3 regions of the Pelagibius sp. 7325 genome follow, and region 1 is predicted to be linked to each of the others. Evidence: predicted binding sites of a transcription regulator. Region 1 holds the regulator's gene; each other region holds the start of a gene.
What was found. The regulator PhoB, encoded in region 1, activates phosphate uptake and scavenging genes when phosphate is short. The targets are predictions, from matches to a motif close to TNTCATAAAACTGTCA.
Positions count from the first base shown of each region.

Region 2: a site for PhoB is predicted at 2,029-2,044, ahead of phnF (phosphonate metabolism transcriptional regulator PhnF). Genes of this name have one in related genera too.
Region 3: a site for PhoB is predicted at 1,786-1,801, ahead of phnD (phosphate/phosphite/phosphonate ABC transporter substrate-binding protein). Genes of this name have one in related genera too.

Region 1 covers NZ_JBBKAH010000002.1:943,784-950,501, forward strand. The annotation lists gene WDC82_RS06460 (MFS transporter) at 1-1,205, shown strand, start outside; gene WDC82_RS06465 (O-acetyl-ADP-ribose deacetylase) at 1,189-1,710, shown strand; gene WDC82_RS06470 (bifunctional acetate--CoA ligase family protein/GNAT family N-acetyltransferase) at 1,825-4,590, shown strand; gene phoB (phosphate regulon transcriptional regulator PhoB) at 4,601-5,293, opposite strand; gene phoU (phosphate signaling complex protein PhoU) at 5,336-6,061, opposite strand; gene pstB (phosphate ABC transporter ATP-binding protein PstB) at 6,117-6,718, opposite strand, start outside.
Region 2 covers NZ_JBBKAH010000011.1:198,606-205,323, forward strand. The annotation lists gene WDC82_RS20910 (carbon-phosphorus lyase complex subunit PhnI) at 1-798, opposite strand, end outside; gene phnH (phosphonate C-P lyase system protein PhnH) at 803-1,438, opposite strand; gene phnG (phosphonate C-P lyase system protein PhnG) at 1,435-1,947, opposite strand; gene phnF (phosphonate metabolism transcriptional regulator PhnF) at 2,070-2,792, shown strand; gene WDC82_RS20930 (phosphate/phosphite/phosphonate ABC transporter substrate-binding protein) at 2,990-3,880, shown strand; gene WDC82_RS20935 (ATP-binding cassette domain-containing protein) at 3,970-4,785, shown strand; gene phnE (phosphonate ABC transporter, permease protein PhnE) at 4,799-5,626, shown strand; gene WDC82_RS20945 (class I SAM-dependent methyltransferase) at 5,653-6,324, shown strand; gene WDC82_RS20950 (pseudouridine-5'-phosphate glycosidase) at 6,571-6,718, opposite strand, start outside.
Region 3 covers NZ_JBBKAH010000001.1:313,035-319,752, forward strand. The annotation lists gene phnC (phosphonate ABC transporter ATP-binding protein) at 1-649, opposite strand, end outside; gene phnD (phosphate/phosphite/phosphonate ABC transporter substrate-binding protein) at 737-1,717, opposite strand; gene WDC82_RS01425 (LysR substrate-binding domain-containing protein) at 1,932-2,804, opposite strand; gene WDC82_RS01430 (2-aminoethylphosphonate--pyruvate transaminase) at 2,980-4,191, shown strand; gene phnA (phosphonoacetate hydrolase) at 4,210-5,475, shown strand; gene phnY (phosphonoacetaldehyde dehydrogenase) at 5,490-6,718, shown strand, end outside.

The DNA.
Region 1 (6,718 bases):
TTCCAGTGCTGACGCGGTTGCTCGGCAAGCGACGCAGTTGGATGCTGGCCGGGCAGCTGGGCATCATGATCGGGCTGATCGTCCTAACGCTTATAAACCTGCAGGCGATCGGTGTCGTGATGCCGGACACCGGTTTCATAAACGTCGTTTCGCCGGACCGCGTGTGGGTTGTTGCGGCTGCTCTGGCGGCGCTTTGGGTTGCCTTCTCTTCGGCGACACAGGACGTGGCGCTCGACGCTTACCGAATCGAAGCGGCGCCCGACGATCTCCAGGGCGGAATGGCCGCGACCTATCAGCTCGGCTATCGCATCGGCTTGCTCGCTGCCGGTGCTGGCGCGCTCTATCTCGCGGGACTCTGGTCCTGGCAGGTTTCTTACGTCGTCATGGCGGGGCTGATGCTGGTCGGCATCGCGACGGTTCTTGTCTTGCAAGAACCCGAATCGAGCCGAACCGCGGGATCAATTCTGCAAAAAGAGCATGTGATGGCATTCATGGCGGGCCGGCAGCACCTTTCCGAGCGCCAGCGCCGCCTCTTGGGCTGGTTCTATGGGGCCGTGGTTTGCCCGTTTCAGGACTTCTTCGAGCGTAACGGCAAGTTCGCCCTGATCATCCTCGCATTCATTTCCGTCTATCGGCTGAGTGACATCACCATGGGTGTGATGGCGAATGTCTTTTATGACGATTTAGGATTCACGTACTTCGACATCGCCAACGTCAGCAAGACCTTTGGCTTTTTCGTCAGCATCGGTGGCATTCTGATCGGCGGTGTTCTTGTGGCCCGCTACGGCATTATGAGAATTCTCCTGCTCGGCGCGATCCTGGTGGCGAGTACGAACCTTCTCTTTGCCTATATGGCGGTTCATGGAAAAGACATCTGGCTGCTTACTTGGACCATATCGGCGGATAACCTTTCGGCGGGCATCGCAGGCACGGCCTTCATCGCCTATCTTTCCAGCCTGACGAACCGAAACTTCACCGCGACGCAGTACGCTCTTTTCTCCTCTCTCTTCACGTTGTTCGGCAAGCTCGTCGCCGGCTTCTCCGGCGCCATTGTCGATGCCGAAGGCTACGTCTTCTTCTTCATCTACGCATCGGTCCTAGGCATTCCGGCGATTTTGCTGGTGCTCTACCTCATGTACCATCAACGCCAGAAGGAAGGATCACTCCCCCGGTCTGGCGAGGCGGTGCATGAGCGGCAACCCTGATTCCCGTATCGAAATTTTCCCCGGCGATATTACCAAGCTGGATGTCGACGCCATCGTCAACGCGGCCAACGCGCAGCTGAGGCCCGGTGGTGGAGTCTGCGGTGCCATCCACCGCGCCGCGGGAAAGAACCTGCGCGAGGCCTGCGCGAAGATCGGCGGCTGCGATACCGGCCAATCGGTGCATACCGACGGCTATGATCTGAAGGCGAAGTACGTGATTCATACCGTCGGGCCCGTGTGGCACGGCGGCGACCGCAACGAGGAGGCGCTGCTCGCCTCCTGCTACCGGACGGCGCTGAAGATCGCGAAGCAGATCGGCGCGCGATCGCTGGCCTTCCCGGCGATCTCCACCGGCATCTACGGCTTTCCCCTGGACCGCGCGACCGGGATCGCGGTCGCGACGGTGCGCGACTTCCTGCAGCAGGACGACGGCATCGAGCGGGTCGTTTTCTCGGTCTTCGGGCCGGAGGCCGAGGCCGCCTACCGCAGCGAACTGCGGCGCTAAACCAAGGCGCGAAATGCCGGAGGCTGATCCAGATCATCGTCCCGTCATCCGAAGGTGATACAGTAAGGCCATTCCAATGCTTTGTTTCCAAACAAGTTTCTGGGTAACCCGCCGGTGACGATCCGCAACCTCGATGCCCTCTTCAAGCCGCGCTCCATCGCTTTGGTCGGTGGCAGCCGCCGCGACGGCTCGCTGGGCGCCGTGCTCGCGCGCAACCTCTTCAAGGGCGGCTTCGAGGGCCCGATCCTGCCGGTGCATCCGCGCCATGAGAGCCTGGAGGGCGTGCTCGCCTATCCTTCGGTCGCGGCGCTGCCGATTGCGCCGGACCTCGCCGTCATCGCCACGCCGCCCGAGAGCGTGCCGCAGCTGATCGCCGAATTCGGCGCCCGCGGCACCCGCGCGGCGGTCGTCATCACCGCTGGCTTCGGCGAGGGCGGCGCCCGGAAAGATGGTGACGACGGCGGCGCCGGCCTGAAGCAGCAACTGCTGGACGCCGCCAAGCCGCACCTGCTGCGCATCGTCGGGCCAAATTGCCTGGGCATGATGGTGCCGAAGCTCGGCATCAACGCCAGCTTCGCCCACGTCGCGCCGCCGCCGGGCGACCTCGCCTTCGTGACGCAATCGGGCGCCATGGTGACGGCGATGCTGGACTGGGCGGCACCGCGCAACATCGGCTTTTCGAAGATCGTCTCCCTGGGCGACAAGGCCGACGTCGATTTCGGCGACTTACTCGACTACCTGGCGATGGACGCGGAAACGCGCGCCATCCTGCTCTACGTCGAGTCCGTCGCCCATGCCCGCAAGTTCATGTCGGCGGCCCGCATCGCCGCGCGCAACAAACCGGTCATCGTCATCAAGGGCGGCCGCCATGCCGAGGGCGCCAAGGCCGCGGCCTCCCACACCGGTGCGCTGGCGGGCGCCGATGCGGTCTACGACGCGGTCTTCGCGCGCGCCGGCATGCTGCGCGTCTATTCGCTGGAGGAGCTGTTCGATGCGGCGGAGACGCTTTCCAACTACGCCACGGCCAACAGTACCGCGGCCGGCGGTGGCGACGAAGCCGGCGGCGCGCGCCTCGCCATCCTCACCAATGGCGGCGGGCTCGGCGTGCTGGCGACCGATGCGCTGATCGACGAGGGCGGCAAGCTGGCCGACCTGGCACCGCAGACCCTCGCTGCGCTGGACGCCAACCTGCCGAAGACCTGGAGCCGCGGCAACCCGGTCGACATCATCGGCGACGCACCGGGTTCGCGTTACAAGGCGGCGATGGAGGCGCTGTTGGGCGATCCCAACACGGATGCCGTGCTCGCCATGCACTGCCCCGTCGCCGTCGCCGATCCCGCGGAGGCGGCGCAGGCAGTGATCGGCGCCTTCCAGGAGAATGAAAAGAAGAGCCGCCATCGCCCGGTCTTCGCCGCCTGGGTCGGCGACTATGCGGTTGCCGGTGCGCGCCGGCTGATCGATCGCGCCGGCCTGCCGCAGTATCCGACGCCGGAGCAGGCGGTGCGCGCCTTCATGCACCTTGCCCGCTACCGCCATAACCAGTCGCTGCTGATGCGGGTGCCGCCCTCCGTGCCGGAAACGGCAGCGCCCGATACGGCGGCGGTGCGCAAGATCATCGCCGGTGCCCTGGCGGAAGACCGTGAGTGGCTCAACGAGGCGGAGGCCAAGCAGGCGCTTGCCGCCTACGGTATCCCCACCCTCTTGGCCGAGGTGGTGGCAGACCCCAGTGAGGCGGGTGCGGCGGCGGCACGCATCGGTGGGCCGGTGGCCCTCAAGATCCTGTCGCGCGACATCACTCACAAGAGCGACATCGGCGGCGTCATGCTGGACCTGGAAGGCGCCGAGGCGGTCGTCCGCGCGGCCGAAGCGATGCTGAAGCGCGTCAGCGAGGCGGCACCCGATGCGCGCCTACAGGGCTTCACCGTGCAGGCCATGTGCCGCCGTCCGCAGGCGGAAGAGCTGATTATCGGCGTCGTCAGCGATCCGCAATTCGGCCCGGTGATGCTGTTCGGCCAGGGCGGCACGGCGGTTGAGGTCATCAACGATAAGGCGCTCGCCCTGCCGCCGCTCGATCCGGTGCTGGCCGAAGCGATGATGCAGCAGACGCGGGTCTACAAGTTGCTGCAGGGTTACCGCGACCGGCCGCCTGCGGCGCTCAACGAAATCGCCAATGCGCTCATCCGCCTCTCGCAACTGGTCATCGACATTGCCGAGGTGAGCGAGGTCGACATCAATCCCCTGCTGGCGGACAGCGCGGGGGTCATCGCGCTGGATGCACGCATCCGGCTCGACGCCGTGCAGGCCGGCAAGTCCAGCGGCAGCGAACGCCTGGCGATCCGGCCCTATCCCAAGTCGCTGGAGCAGACCTTCACGCTGCCCGACGGCCAGAAAATCTTCGTGCGCCCGCTCCGGCCCGACGACGCGCCGGGGCTGCGCTCAGGGTTCAAGCGTCTTGATCCGGAAGACGTGCGCATGCGGTTCTTTTCCCACATGCGCGAGATGAGCCCGACCATGGCGGCGCGCCTTACCCAGCTGGACTACAACCGCGAAATGGCCCTGGCCGCCTTTCCTGCCGAGGGGACGGACCGCCGCGGCCTTGGCATCGTGCGCCTGGTTGCCGATCCGGATAACCAGCGCGCCGAATTCGCCATCACCATCCGTTCGGAGGACAAGGGCCGTGGCCTCGGCCGCGCCCTCATGGAGCGCATCATGGACTATGCCGTGCGGCGCGGCGTTGGCGAGATTTGGGGCGACGTACTGGCCGACAATCGGCGCATGCTGACCCTCTGCGACGAGCTGGGATTCGAGCGTGCCGGCGTCGAGGACGGCATCGTCCATGTCCGCCGGCCGCTGCGCGCAGCCGACGGCAGCGGCGCTTAATGGTGCTGCGTCAGGCCGCCGGGCGGTCCAGCGAGTAGCCCGCCGAGCGCACGGTGCGGATCAGGTCATCCTCGCCACCCTGGTTCAGCGCCTTGCGCAGGCGGCGGATATGCACGTCGACGGTGCGCGGCTCTACGTAGACGTCGCGGCCCCACACGGAATCCAGCAACTGCTCGCGGGTGAATACGCGCCCCGGATGCTGCATCAGGTGGCGCAGCAGGCGAAATTCCGTCGGCCCCAGGTGGATATCCTGGCCGCTACGGCGCACGCGGTGGGCCGCCAGGTCCATCGCCAGGTCTTCGAAAGTCAGCATCTCGCTGCTGAGCTCCGGCTTGCTCCGGCGCAACACCGCATTGATGCGTGCGATGAGCTCGGCAGGCGAGAACGGCTTCGTAATGTAATCGTCGCAGCCGCTGTCCAGCCCGCGCAGCTTGTCGGTCTCCTCGCCGCGTGCGGTCAGCATGATGATCGGCACGCGTTTGGTCTCGGCCTTGCTGCGCAGCTGGCGGCAGACCTCGATACCCGACATCAGCGGCAGCATCCAGTCGAGCAGAATGAGGTCCGGCACTTCCTCCGCCGCCGCCACCAGGGCTTCCTCGCCGTCGCCGGCGGTGTTGGCGCGAAAGCCGGCGCCTTCCAGATTGTAGCGCAACATCGTGACCAGGGCTTCCTGGTCCTCGACGATCAGAACTAGAGGTTTCACGCCCCTTTCCTCTCCCTATGCCTTACCACTCTAACTTAGCCCCTATTTCTTGCCGTTAACTTCCGGGTTGAGCACCTGGAAGCTCGACAGATCGCCCTTGGGCCGGCCGCCATGGATGCGCTTGCCGGTCGAAAGGTAGTGCGTCGTCTCTGCAATGTTGGTCGCATGGTCGCCGATGCGCTCGATGTTCTTGGCGATGAACAGCAGGTGCGTGCAAGGCGTAATGTGTCGCGGGTCCTCCATCATGTAGGTCAGGAGTTCGCGGAACAGCGCCGTGTACATCTCGTCGACTTCCTCGTCGCGGTGCCACACGTCTATGGCGCGGTTCGGGTCGTGATTGGCATAAGCGTCCAGCACGTCCTTGATGATTGCCTGCACCAGCTTGGCCATGCGCGGGATGGAGCGCGCGGCTTCGTGCGGTGTCAGCTGGTTCAGGGCGATGGTGCGCTTGGCGACGTTCTTGGCATAGTCGCCGATGCGCTCCAGATCGCTGGAGATCTTCAGTGCGGAGATGACTTCGCGCAGGTCGTTGGCCATGGGCTGGCGCAGCGCCAGGGTGCGGACCGCGTTTTCATCCAGCTCCAGATCCATCTGGTCGATGGCCTCGTCGCCGGCGACGATCTTTTGGGCCAGATCGGTATCGCGGCGCACCAGCGCCTCGATGGCTCCTGCCAGTTGCGCTTCGGCGACACCGCCCATGCGCAGAACCACGGCGTTCAGCCGTTGCAGTTCCTCGTCGAAGGATTTGACGATATGTTCGCTGTTCATGCCTGTTCGTCCTTAGGGCGTTCCTGGTACCTGTCTTGCCGCGCGGGTTCCGTACTCAGCCGAAGCGGCCGGTGATGTATCCCTGGGTGCGCTCGTCGGTCGGGGTGGTGAAGATCTGCTCCGTCTCGCCCCACTCGACCAGATGACCGAGGTGGAAGAAGGCCGTCCGCTGAGATACGCGGGCGGCCTGCTGCATCGAGTGGGTGACGATGACGATGGTGAAGTTCTGCCGCAGCTCGTCGATCAGCTCTTCGATCCTGGCGGTCGCGATGGGATCGAGGGCGGAACAGGGCTCATCCATCAGGATCACTTCGGGATTGACGGCGATGGCACGGGCGATGCAGAGGCGCTGCTGCTGGCCGCCGGAAAGTCCCGTTCCCGGTTCCTTGAGGCGGTCCTTCACTTCTTTCCACAAACCGGCGCGCTTCAGCGAACTCTCGACGATCTCGTCAAGGACGTCCTTGCCTCCGCCAAGACCGTGAATTCGCGGGCCATAGGCGATGTTGTCGTAGATCGATTTGGGAAAGGGATTTGGCTTCTGGAAGACCATGCCGACGCGGGCACGCAACTGCACGACGTCGATGTCGCGTGCGTAGATGTCCTGCTTGTCCAGCATGATCTCGCCGACGACGCGGCAGCCCTCGATGACATCGTTCA
Region 2 (6,718 bases), on a different contig from region 1:
GGCGAACTGGTTGATCATCTGGCACTCGGTGACGGTGATCTCGCCGATCTCGATGGCAAAGCCCAATTCCTCAGGCACAAACTCGACGGCCACCTCGCCCAGGCGGATCTCCCCGGCGAAGGGGTGATTGCCGCCGTAGCCGCGCTGGGTCGAGTAGCCGAGCGCCAGGAGAAAACCCTCGTCGCCGCGCGCCAGGTTCTGCAGGCGCAGGTCGCGCTCGGCGGGAAAGCGCAGCGGCTCGCGCGTCAGGTCGGCGACCGACCCTTCGTCGTCGTCCAGTGCGATCTCCTCTTCGATAAGGCCCTCGTGGTTCAGAATGTCGGTGACCCGCGGGATGCTGTCGTCGACGCCGTCCTCCGCGGCGGCTGCCTGGGGCTCGCCGACACCGCCCTCCGCCGCCAGGGCGAAGTCGAGCAGGCGGTGGGTATAGTCGTAGCTCGGTCCCAGTACCTGGCCGCCCGGCAGGTCTTTGTAGGCGGCGGAGATGCGCCGGCGTACCGCCATATCGGCGGTGTCGATCGGCTCGCTCTCGCCGAAGCGGGTCAGCGTCGTGCGGTAGGCGCGCAGCAGGAAGATCGCCTCCATGAGGTCGCCCTGCGCCTGCTTGATGGCCAGCGCCGCCAGGTCGCGGTCGTAGAGCGAACCTTCCGTCATCACCCGGTCGACGGCCAGCTGCATCTGCTGCTTGATCTGCGCCAGGCTGAGTTCCGGTACCGCCGGGTCGCCGCGGCGCTCTTCCGCAATCAGCTTGTGCGAGTTGAGGATCGCCTGCTCGCCGCCCTTCACTGCCACGTACATGGTCTCAACCCTCCGCCAGGATGCTGCGCGGCAGGCCGACGACGCTGCTGCCACAGGTAAAGAAGATGTCGACGCCGAGCGGAAACTGCGCGGCGTTGAGGCGCCAGTCGTTCCAGAACCAGTCCGGCAGGCCGGCGGGCGCCACCGTCACGCGGTCCCGGATGCCGGGCCCGCGGAGCGTCACAGCCGGGCCGCCTTCCAGGCTGGGCACCTGCAGCAGCAAGGTCGCCGCGCCATCCGGGTACTGGTCGACCCCCTGGGCGAAGAGCGCCAGGCGCGGCATGTTCACCGGATCGGTGACCAGGCCGAAGCCGGCATCCTGGCTGCGCTCGACGATGGGACAGCCGCAGTGGAACTTCAGGTAGGCGCGCACCGGCGGTGTATCGGCGATCCAGTCGATCCACAGCGGCGTGTCGTAGTCCAGCAGGGTCAGCGCCGCCGCCGCGGTCGCCGGGTCGAGCGGCACCGGCCCCTCGACCGCGTCGGGCCCCGTAACGTTCAGGTCGACCGTGCGGCCCGGATGGGCCAGGGCGGTCAGCAGGCCGCGGAACAGGCGCTGGGCGCCGTGCACCGGGTCGGCGAGGCCCGGCTTCAGACTCGCCGTATCGATGCCGGCGGCACCGGAGAGCGCTTGCGTCATTTATCGTTCTCCCCGCGAACCAGAGTGAAGAAGTTCACCTTGGTCGAATTGGCCTTGCGGCTGCGCGCGTCGCGCCGTTCGGCATGGGCGGCCTCCAGCGGCGCGATGACGCGGCCTTCCAGCATCCCCCGGCGCGCCTCGTCCTGCAGCAGCGCGTCGAATACGGCGGCCAACTCGGCGTGGCGTTTGCTGCGCCCCTGCACGTAGCCCAGACCGACGATGCCGACCTCCGTGTCACCGTCGGCCCCGCTCTCCAGCAGCCGCAGGGCGCAGCGCGTCACCGTCATCTGGCCCAGGTTGAAGCGGCCGCCGGTGCCGCCGGCGCGGGCGCGCACCATCACCATGCCGATCTCCGGCTGGCGCAGCCAGCCGTAGGCCGGTTTTTCCGGCAGGTCGTCCCAGGCACTTTCCAGCTCGGCGGTTTCCGCCTTGGCGAGGACGGACATCCAGCGCCGGCGCGACACTTCCGCCGCCGCAGGTTCCGCCGCGAAGTTCGAGGCCGTATCCATTAGACAAGTCCCATATTTGTCTAGACGTCTGTATCTTTTGAAGATAAAAGGGGGGCCGAAGAGATGTAAAGCAGAACTTCGTGAAACTTGGATGACGGATCCGCGAAGAGAGGATGGCGGTCATGACCTTACAGCGCCGCGACGGGGTGGCTCTCTGGCGCCAGATCGTCGAGACCCTGGAAAGCGACATCAAGGCTCAGGTCTTCGCACCGGGTAAGCAACTGCCGACGGAGGCGGAACTGGCCGAGCGCTTTTCGGTGAACCGCCATACCGTGCGTCGCGGCATCGCCTTCCTGGAGCAGGAGGGCCTGCTGCGCGTCGAGCAGGGCCGCGGCACCTTCGTGCAGGAGCGCATGGTCGACTACAAGCTGGGCAAGCGCACCCGCTTCACCGAAAACATCCAGACCCAGTCGCGCATCCCTTCGGGCGACCTGGTGCGCGCCGTGACGCTTTCCGCCGACCAGGCGCTGGCCAAGAACCTGCACATCCGCAAAGGCGCCCCGGTGGTGCTGATCGAAAGCATTGGCAAGGTCGACGGGCGACCGATTTCCCTCGTCGCTCACCACTTTCCCGCCAAGCGTTTTCCCGATTTCATCGCGGTCTACAAGCAGACCCGCTCGGTGACCAAGGCGCTCGCCCACTACGGCATCGACGACTATACCCGCAAGGAGACCCGCATCACCGCGCGGCTGCCCAACGGCAATGAATGCCGCCTGCTGGAGTTGCCGCGCAGCCAGCCGGTGCTGGTCACCGAGTCGATCAACATCGACTCCGACGGCCGCGTCATCGAATACGGCTGGGGCCGCATGGCCGCCGAACGCGCACAACTGGTGGTGCAGCCTTAAAAGCGGCTTCCTTCGCCGCAAGGAGAGGCCTCACTGCAAGCGCCCCTCGACAACCCGCCCCTTTCATCCAGCAGATGTAACCGCGGTGTCATAACCGCATCATTCTGGCGTCACCGCGCTTGTCTTGGATGGCAAACGGGATGGACGGCCTGCCGTGTCGTCCCCTTCAGCCGAACCAAAAAAAGGGACGCGCCAAGATGCTACGGAAACTTTTCGCCGCCGCCGGCCTCGCCGCCGGCCTCAGCCTCTCCGCCACGGCAGGAAGCGCCAGCGCCGCCGACACGATCCGCTTCGCGGTCACCGACATCGAGGGCTTGGAGTCCCTGCAGCGCGAGTTCAAGCCCTTCGCCGATCTGCTGGCCGAGGCCAGCGGCCTGGAGGTCCAGCTCTTCGCGGTGACCAGCCGCAACGCAGCCGCCGAGGCGCTGCGCGCAGAGAAGGTCGACTTCGTGCTGACCGGCCCGGCCGAATACGTCGTCATGCAAAAGATGGCCAAGGTCACCCCGGTGGTCGGCTTCGGCCGCCCCGACTACTTCTCCGCGATTATCGTCATGGCCGACAGCGGCATCAACGGTCCGGCCGACCTCAAGGGCAAGACCGTCGCCTTCGACGACATCGGCTCGACCTCCGGCCACCTCGGCCCCATGCAGCTGCTGGCCGACTACGGCCTCGATCCGCGTAACGACGTGAAGTCGATGCACGTGCACCGCAACGTCGCGCACGAAGCGCTGAAGCGCGGCGACGTCGCGGCCATCGGTGTGAACTACCGCAGCTGGACCGACCGCAACCGCGCCAAGGACACCGAGACCGAGCCCGGCGCCTTCAAGGTCATCGCCCGCGGCCCCGACCTGCCGAACGACATCCTGGTCGCCGGCGCCCACGTCGACAAGGCGGTGGTCGCAAAACTGCGCGACGCCATCTCCGAGAACTCGGCGCAGCTCATCGCCGCGGTGCTGCAGGGAGAGGACAATCAGAAGTTCCGTGGCATGAAGTTCCTGCCCGGCGTGCAGGACGCCGACTACCAGTACATCCGCGACGCCTACGCCACCATCGGCTATCCCCAGTACGCCGACTTCGTCGGCAATTGAAGTACGCCGACTTCGTCGGCAATTGAAGTACGCCGGCTTCGTCGGCAACTGAAGTATCCCGGCTTCGTCGGCAACTGAGGAAGAGTCCCATGGCGATCGCGGCAGCCTATCCTTCCCCCCGCAGCGACGCCCTTCCGGCGGCGGCCTCCACAAAGGCCGCCGCCGGCGCCTGCCATCTCGCCGTTACCGGGCTGCGCAAGTCCTTCGGCAAGGTAGAGGTGCTGAAAGGCGTCGACGTCGCGGTCGCCGCGGGCGAGGCGGTCGCCCTGATCGGCGCCAACGGCTGCGGCAAGTCGACCCTGCTGCGCTGCTGCCTGCGCCTGGTCGAGCCGGACGGCGGCAGCGTCAGCCTGCTGGGCCAGCAGATCGGCGCGCTGAACGGCGCGGCGCTGCGCCGCCTGCGCGCCCAGGTCGGCTTCGTCTTCCAACGCCACAACTTGGTGCCGCGCCTCTCTGCGCTCTCCAACGTGCTGCACGGCCTGCAGGCGCGCCGCGGTGGCCCGCAAAGCTGGTTCCACCCCCTCGCCCGCCGGGTCGACCGCGATGAGGCGATGCATTGTCTCGAGCGGGTCGGCCTCGCCGACCAGGCGGCCAAGCGCGCCGACACCCTTTCCGGCGGCCAGTCGCAACGCGTTGCCATCGCCCGCGCCCTGATGCAGCGCCCACGCCTGGTCTTTGCCGACGAGCCGGTCGCCAGCCTCGACCCCGCCGCCGGCGAGGAAGTCATGCAACTGTTCATCGATCTGATGCGCGACGAGGGCGTCACCCTGCTGTTCACCTCGCACCACCTGCGTCATGCCCTCGACTACGGCGACCGCCTGGTCGCGCTCAGCGCCGGCCGCAAGGTGCTCGACACCCCGACTGCGGGGCAGAGCCTCGATGCCCTGAAATCGGTCTACGCTTGAGCCAGATGTCCCGATGATCAATCCGCACAGCGCGCCCCGTTCACCCACCCCCGCCCCCGGCTGGGCCGCGCCGCCGCGCTTCCAGCGCCCGGGCGTCCTCAGCTTCCTGGCCTACCTGGTGGCGCTGGCTTTCCTGGTGCTGGCCCTGGAGGGCTCGCAGATCTCGGTCACTGGGTTCTTCGAGGGCCTGCCTCACATGGCCGACCTGCTGGCACGCATGGTGCCGCCGGACGTCAGCCGCCTCGCACCGATCGGCCGCGCGCTGCTGGAGACCTTCCAGATGGCCCTGGTCGGCACCGTCTTGGGCGTGCTGTTCAGCCTGCCGCTGGCGGTCTGGGCGACGCGCCGGCTGACGCCGCACCCCGTCGTCTACTACGCGGCACGCGGCCTGATCTCCTGGTTTCGCACCGTGCCGGATCTCATCTGGGCGCTGTTCTTCGTGGTGACCGTGGGCCTCGGCCCCTTCGCGGGCACCCTCGCTCTCATGGTCGACACCATGGGCTTCTGCGGCAAGTTCTTCGCCGAGGCGATGGAAGAGACGGAAAGCGGCCCGCAGGAGGCGCTGACCGCACTGGGTGCCGGACGCAGCGGCATCATCTGCTCGGCGGTCATGCCCGCCGCGCTGCCCTCCTTCATCAACACGTCGCTGTTCAGCCTGGAGAAGGCGACGCGCTCGTCCGTCGTTCTGGGGCTGGTCGGCGCCGGCGGCATCGGCATAGAGTTGAAGGTCGCGATGGACCTCTTCGAATATCCGACCGCCGCCACGATCATCCTCTGCATCTTCGCGCTGGTCCTGGCGGTCGAACGGCTGAGCAGCAGCCTGCGCCAGCGGATCCTCTAAGTGAACCCCTCGGGAGTGAAACGACTATGAGCATGCAAGACCGGGCCCAGATGGAAACCGCCTACCAGGCCTGGAACGACCGCTGGCAGAGCGAGACCGGCCGCGCCGACTGGCTGGCCCCCGACCCCGACGTGGCTGGGGCGGTGCCGCTGCTGCGCGGCCGCGGTGCTCGCGCGGTGCTCGACCTCGGCTGCGGCGTCGGCCGCCATGCCTGCTTCCTGGCCGATGCGGGCTTCCAGGTCCAGGCCATGGACGCCAGCGCCTCCGGCCTCGATTTCGCCCGCCGCCAGGCGCGCGAACACGGGCTCGACATCGCCTTCAGCGACGGCCTGATGACCGATTTGCCCTACGCCGACGCCAGCTTCGACTACGTCCTGTCGTTCAACGTGATCTATCACGGCGACGGCGGCGTGGTGGCCCGCGCCATCAACGAAATCCACCGCGTTCTGAAGCCTGGCGGGCTGTTTCACGGCACCATGCTGTCGAAGCGCAACCACACCTACGGCGTCGGCAAGGAGATCGCTCCCAACACCTTCGTCATCGCCGGCGCCGAGGGCGACAAGGTTCATCCGCACTTCTACTGCAACGCCGCGGAACTGGTGAAACTGTTCGAGGACTTCGAGCTGCTGAGCCTCTTCGACCGCGAGCACGAGAAGCCCGGCCACTTCCACTGGCACCTGCTGGCCGAGCGGGGTTAAGACCCGCAAACGGGGAGGACGTACCGCTCTCGCTACCGCAACATCTGTAACGCTCGCGTGCAGGGTGTTCGCAAGCCCGCTTACCTGCTCAGTCTGTCATCCCGGCCAAGGGAGCAATCGCGACCGCGAGCCGGGATCACGGCGCCGCTTGGCGCCCGGCCCCGAGATGGATCCCGGATCGCACTCGCTGACGCTCGTTTGTCCGGGATGACAAGCAAAGTGAGGGGCGGGAAGCGGCGAAAGACTTCAACCCCGCGGATGACTGGCCGGCACCGCCAGCCGCTCCACCCCCGCATAAGCCACCGCGATCTCTGCCGCGAGGCGGGCATTGTTCAAGACCAGGGCGATGTTGGCCTCCAGGCTGGCGCCGCCGGTGAGCTGCTCCAGGCGCGCC
Region 3 (6,718 bases), on a different contig from region 1:
CGATGCGCTCGGCGAACATCTGCGCCAGCATGACGTCGTGGATGTTCACGATGGCGGAGAGCTTGCGCTCCTTACAGAGCTCGCAGATAAGGCGCATGATCTGGCGCGAGGTCTTGGGGTCGAGCGAGGCTGTGGGCTCGTCGACCAGCAGCAGCTCCGGGTTTTGGGCCAGGGCGCGGCAGATGCCGACACGCTGACGCTGGCCGCCGGAAAGCTCGTCGGCACGCTTGTCGACCATGTGATCGAGGCCGACGCGGCCCAAGAGACGGAAGGCCTCGTCGATGTCGGACTGTGGAAACCTGCGGAAGTAGCTGCGCCAGAAGCCGACGTAGCCGAGGCGCCCGGAGAGTACGTTCTCCATCACCGAGAGGCGCTCGACCAGGGCGTATTCCTGGAAAATCATGCCCATACTCCGGCGCGCGCGGCGCAGCGCGCCGGCACCAAGACCGGTCAACTCCATGTCGTTCAGCCAGACCTTACCCCCAGTAGGTTCAACCAACCGGTTGGTGCAGCGGATGAGCGTCGACTTTCCGGCGCCGGACGGGCCGATGAGCGCCATGATCTGGCCGTCCGGCACCTCCAGGTCGACCCCCTTCAGCGCGAGGTCGCCGGTCCTATAGCGCTTCTCGAGATTCTGCAGACGTAGCATGGGCTTTCCGGGTGAGGCGCGGGAAAACGACGGGGCCAGCCGCCCCTAGACAGGGGACTGCAGCCGGCCCCGTAACGCAGTTTGGTCCTACTTGCACTCGTAGGTGATGCCGTTCGTCCGGTCGATCTTGCGGATGATGTCCCAGTCCGTCTTGTGATAGATGGCGACGAACTTGCCTTCCTTCTGGAATTCCTGCTTCAGGGCCGAACCCTCCCAGTCGAAGGTGAAGAACGCCTGCTCGATCTTAGCCGCCAGCGTAGGATCCAGGTTGTAGGCGTAGCCGTAGCCGGTGGTCGGGAAGGTCTGCGACTTGTAGATCGAACGGATCTGGTCCCGCTTCACGACGTCGCGGTCGAACATACGGTTCATCACCGAGTTGGCAACCGCCGCCGCCTCGTAATCCTTGTTGGCGACGCCGATCACCGAATTGTCGTGCTTGCCGGAGAAGGCGGTCTGGTAGTCCTTGTCTGCCTCAAGGTTGAACTCCGCCTTGAGGATCGCCGAGGGCGCCTTGAAGCCGGAGTTCGAGGTCGGCGCCGTAAACGCCAGAGTCTTGCCCTTAAGATCGGCCGGAGTCTGCACCGGGCTGTCGGCCGGCACGATGATCTCCATCTCGTAGCCGTAAGACCCATCTTCGGAGGCCATCATCGCGAAAGGCACGAAGCCCGCGCAGGCGACGGCAATGGGATTGCTGCCGGTGTTCACGCCGGCGACATGCAGGCGGCCGGAGCGCAGCGCTTCCAACTGGGCGGCGTTGGACTGCACCGGGAAGAAGGCAACCTTCTTGCCGGTCGTCTCGGACATGTGCGCGATGAAGCCGTCCCACACCTTCTGATACACGGCCGGATCCTCGACCGGGGTATAGGAGAAGATGATTGTGTCGGGGTCTACCCATTCGCTTGGATCGGTCGGCAGGTCCGCGGTCAGGTTGCCGTCGCGGTCGCAGTAGCGCTCGTCAAGAAAGCTGCGCGGGCAGTCTTCCGCCGCTGCGGGCGTCGCCAGCGTTCCGGCAAAGCCGATCAGGCCGGCGGCCAGGAACAGTGAAAGAAATGTGCGGGTTTTGCGCATTTAGAGAGCCTCCCATGGCGTATGTCCTCCGTCCCGCTCGTGCAATCGCACGGAGAACGGATGCTTTTTTACATTTATATGGCAGAAAAGTTACAGCCCCCGGCGTCGGGCTGGCAATCAATTTGTGCCGCTTATCAAAAGCTTCCGAGATCGCCCGGCGGCGGCGAGCGACGAGATGGAAACAACGCCGAAGAGACCAAAGCGATGACCCGGCTCAGCCGGCCGCGGCGACCTCGCGCGCCGTCTCGAAGAAAGCGCGGATGACCTTGCCGGCCGCGCGTTCGCGCAGACAGACCAGGGCCTCGTCCATCAGCACCTCGCTGTCGGAGAGGCGAATCGGGACCAGGCGCGGATCCTGGCCGAACTCGGCTGCTGAGACGACGCCCACTCCACCGCCGGTAGCGACGATCTCGCGCACCGCCTCACGACCCTCCGCCTCGATCGAGGGCGTGAGCGCCAGCCCCTGGGCGCGTGCCGCCGCCTCGATGCTCTGGCGGGTCTTGGAGCCGCGTTCGCGCAGCACCAGCGGCTGCTCGGCCAGTTCGGCGAGGGTGATCGCCTTGCGCCCGCTCAAGGGGTGATCGTGGTTGGTGAAGGCAATCAGCGGCGTCGAGCTGAGCTTGATCACCTCAAAGTCGCGGCTTTCCGGCACCTCGCCCAGAATGCCGACCTCGGCCTCGTAGTCGTAGAGCTGGGCGATGACCTCTTCCGAATTGCCGGAACTCACCACCATGGCGATGCCGGGATAGCGCTCGCGGAAGCGGCCGAGGATGTGCAGCATGTGGTGGGCCGAATCGGCCACCACGCGCAGCGACTCGGCGCGCAAAGCGCGCGATTCGGAGAGCAGCTCGAGGGCCTGCTTTTCCACGTCGAACAGGCGGCGGGTGATCTCCAGCAGCTGCTGGCCGGCCCTGGTGAGGCTCACCTGTTTCTTGTGCCTGTTGAAGAGGATGACGTCATACTCCTCTTCCAGCTTGCGCACCTGATCTGAGATCGCCGGCTGGGTGAGACACAGCGCCTCGGCGGCGCGGGAGAACCCGCCGCAGATGGCCACGTAGTGGAAAGCCCTCAGTTGGACGTAGCGCAAGGCGGCCCCTTTTTGGCGAAAAAGCTCGAAAAAGCGTCACAGACTCCTATTAGTATAACCTATCAAACGTATACAAAATAACGATTTTACAGATAGGTGGGCCGGGCCCAGGATGCCCCCGGCTTCCTTCGGGGGCCCTTGCTTTCAGTTAAACCCGCTGAGGAGAGCGACGCTGATGACCCCCACCGGCGGAGCAACCGTTACCCCAAATTTTTCAATGGGCGAGGCGCCCTTGGAGGGCGAGCCCTACCTGCTGACCCCCGGTCCGCTGACCACCTCGGCCAGCGTGAAGCGCGCCATGCTGCGCGACTGGGGCTCCTGGGACGGCGACTTCCGCGCGATGACCGCGGAACTGCGCCGCCGCCTGCTGGCGATCGCCGGAGATACCCAGGGCGCGTATGACTGCGTGCCCATGCAGGGCAGCGGCACCTTCGCCGTCGAGGCCATGCTGGGCAGCTTCCTGCCGCGCGACGGCAAGGCGCTGGTCCTGGTCAATGGCGCCTACGGCCAGCGCATCGCCCAGACCCTGGACTATCTGGGCCGCGCCTACACGGTGATCGACAAGGGCGACTACCTGCCGCCGCGCGGGCCCGAGGTCGCCGCCGCGCTGGAAGCCGATCCGGCGCTCACCCACGTGGTGCTGGTCCACTGCGAGACCTCTTCCGGCATCCTCAATCCCGTGGCGGAGATCGCCCAGGTGGTGGGCGCCAGGGGCAAGAAGCTGCTGATCGATTCCATGAGCGCCTTCGGCGCCCTGCCTCTGGACCTGCGCGACATTCCCTATACAGCCATGGTCTCCTCGGCCAACAAGTGCATCGAGGGGGTGCCCGGCTTCGGCTTTGTCATCGCCCGCCGGGAAGAACTCGAACAGTCCAAGGGCCGCAGCCATTCCCTCAGCCTCGACCTCCATGCCCAGTGGTCCAACATGGAGAAGACCGGCCAGTGGCGCTACACGCCACCGACCCACGTGGTCGCCGCCTTCCTCCAGGCCCTGAGGGAGCATGAGGCCGAAGGCGGTGTCGCCGGCCGGGGCAAGCGCTATGCCGAAAACCGCGACGTCATGGTCGCGGGCATGCGCAAGCTCGGCTTTGAGACCCTGCTGCAGGACGGCTGGCTGTCGCCGATCATCGTCACCTTTTTCAACCCCGCCCACCCCAAGTTCGGCTTCCAGACGTTCTACGACCTGCTGAAATCCAAGGGTTTCATCATCTATCCGGGCAAGCTGACGGTGGTCGACTCCTTCCGCATCGGCTGCATCGGGCGGATGGATGCCACCGTGATGCGCCGGCTGGTCGGCGCCGTCGCCGAAGCATTGCAAGAGATGGGCGTCGACGACGCCACCCCGCCGGCCGCCGCCATGGACGAGCGCGCCAAGCTGGTCGCCTGAAAACGCAAAGGACGAGAGATGAACAAAGCCGCCGCCGTCACCGTCAACGAACGTGAATACGCCTTCCCCAAGGCACCGGTCGTCGTCGTCTGCATCGACGGTTCCGAGCCCGACTATATGGAAGAGGCCGTGGCCGCCGGGCGCATGCCCTGGCTGAAGGCGACCCTGCCGGGTGGCGCCGACCTGCGCGCCGACTGCGTGGTGCCGAGCTTCACCAACCCCAACAACCTCTCCATCGTGACCGGCCAGCCGCCGAAGGTGCACGGCATCTGCGGCAATTTCTTCTACGATCCGGCGAAGAATGCCGAGGTCATGATGAACGACCCGGCCTACCTGCGCGCGCCGACCCTCTTCGCGGCCTTCCAAAAAGCCGGCGCGAAGATCGCGGTGGTAACGGCCAAGGACAAGCTGCGCTCGCTGCTCGGCCACGGGCTTGCCATGAAGGCGGGAGAGGCCGTGTGCTTTTCTGCCGAGAAGGCCGACAAGGCGACCATCGCCGACAACGGAATCGACGGCCTGCTGGAGACGGTCGGCAAGCCGCTGCCCAGCGTCTATTCGGCTGACCTCTCGGAGTTCGTCTTCGCCGCTGGTGTGAAGCTGATGGAGTCCATGCGGCCCGATCTTATGTACCTTTCGACCACCGACTACATCCAGCACAAGCACGCCCCGGGCAGCGAAGGCGCCAACGACTTCTACGCCATGATGGACGGTTACTTTGCCGAGCTGGACGCCGCCGGTGCGGTCATCGTGCTGACCGCCGACCACGGCATGAATGCCAAGCACAAAGCCGACGGGTCGCCCAACGTGCTCTACCTGCAGAGCGAACTCGACGTTTTCCTCGGCACCGGTAAGGCGCGCACCATCCTGCCGATCACCGATCCCTACGTGGTGCATCACGGCGCGCTCGGCTCCTACGCCACGGTCTACCTGCCGAAGGACGCGGACGTCGCCGCTGTGGCCAGGTTCGTCGCCGGCCTGCAGGGCGTCGAGCGGGTGCTGACCCGCGAGGAGGCCGCCAAGGCCTTCGAGCTGCCGGGCGACCGCATCGGAGAACTGGTGGTGGTCACCGAGAAGACCCGTGCCGTCGGCACGCGGCCCGACAAGCACGATCTCTCCGGACTCGAGGTCCCGCTGCGCTCCCACGGCGGTGTCAGCGAGCAGCGCGTGCCGCTGGTGGTCAATCGCCCGGTCAGCGGCCTGGAAGGTCGCCGCCTGCGCAACTTCGATGCCTTCGACATCGCCCTCAATCATGCCGAGGCCGTCCGCTCCGCGGCTGCCGAGTAAAGGAAGCTTCCGCCATGGCCATTGCAAAGTCAGCCGCCGCCCCCGCCGTCCGCCACGAGCCCATGCGCATTGCCGGGCGCAAGGCCGACGCCGACGGCATCATCGAGGTGCACTACCCCTACACCGGCGAGGTCATCGGGACGGTACCGGCGGGCAACGCGGCGCACGCCCGCCAGGCCTTCGAGATCGCGGCCGCCTACCAGCCGAAACTGACCCGCTACGAGCGCCAGCAGATCCTGTTTAAGACCGCCGAGCTGCTGGTCGCCCGCAAGGACGAGATCTCCGACGTCATCACCCTGGAACTCGGCATCTCCAAGGCCGACTCCTTCTACGAGGTGGGCCGCGCCTACGACGTCTTCACTCTCTCCGGGCAGATGTGCATTCAGGACGACGGCGAGATTTTCTCCTGCGACCTCACCCCGCACGGCAAGCCGCGCAAGATATTCACGACGCGCGAGCCGCTGACGGCAATCTCGGCCATCACGCCGTTCAATCATCCCCTCAACATGGTGGCCCACAAGATCGCCCCGGCGGTCGCCACCAACAACTGCATGGTGGTGAAACCGACGGAGCTGACGCCGCTGACCGCCCTGATCCTGGCCGACGTGCTCTACGAAGCCGGGCTGCCGCCGGAGATGCTCTCGGTGGTCACCGGCTGGCCGAAGGACATCGGCCTGGAGATGATCCAGAATCCGAACATCGAGCTGATCACCTTCACCGGCGGCGTGCCGGTCGGCAAGATGATCGCCGAGAAGGCAGGCTACAAGCGCACGGTGCTGGAGCTGGGCGGCAACGATCCGCTGATCATCCTGAACGACCTCTCCGACGACGACCTCGCCAAGGCGGCCGACCTGGCCGTCGCCGGCGCCACCAAGAACTCGGGCCAGCGCTGCACGGCGGTAAAGCGCATCCTCTGCCAGGAGAGCATCGCCGACCGCTTCGTGCCGCTGGTGCTGGCGCGCGCGAAGAAGATCCGCTTCGGCGATCCCATGGCCAAGGACACCGACCTCGGGACCGTGGTCCACGCCCAGGCGGCCGAGCTGTTCGAAAAGCGCGTCCACCTGGCCGCCGAGGACGGCGCCGAGATCCTCTACAATCCGGGCCGCCAGGGCGCGCTGCTGCCGCCGATCGTGGTCGACCGCGTGCCCCACGAGTCGGAACTGGTGATGGAAGAGACCTTCGGCCCCATCGTTCCCATCGTGCGCGTGCCCGACGAGGACGAGGCGGTCATGCGCATCTCCAA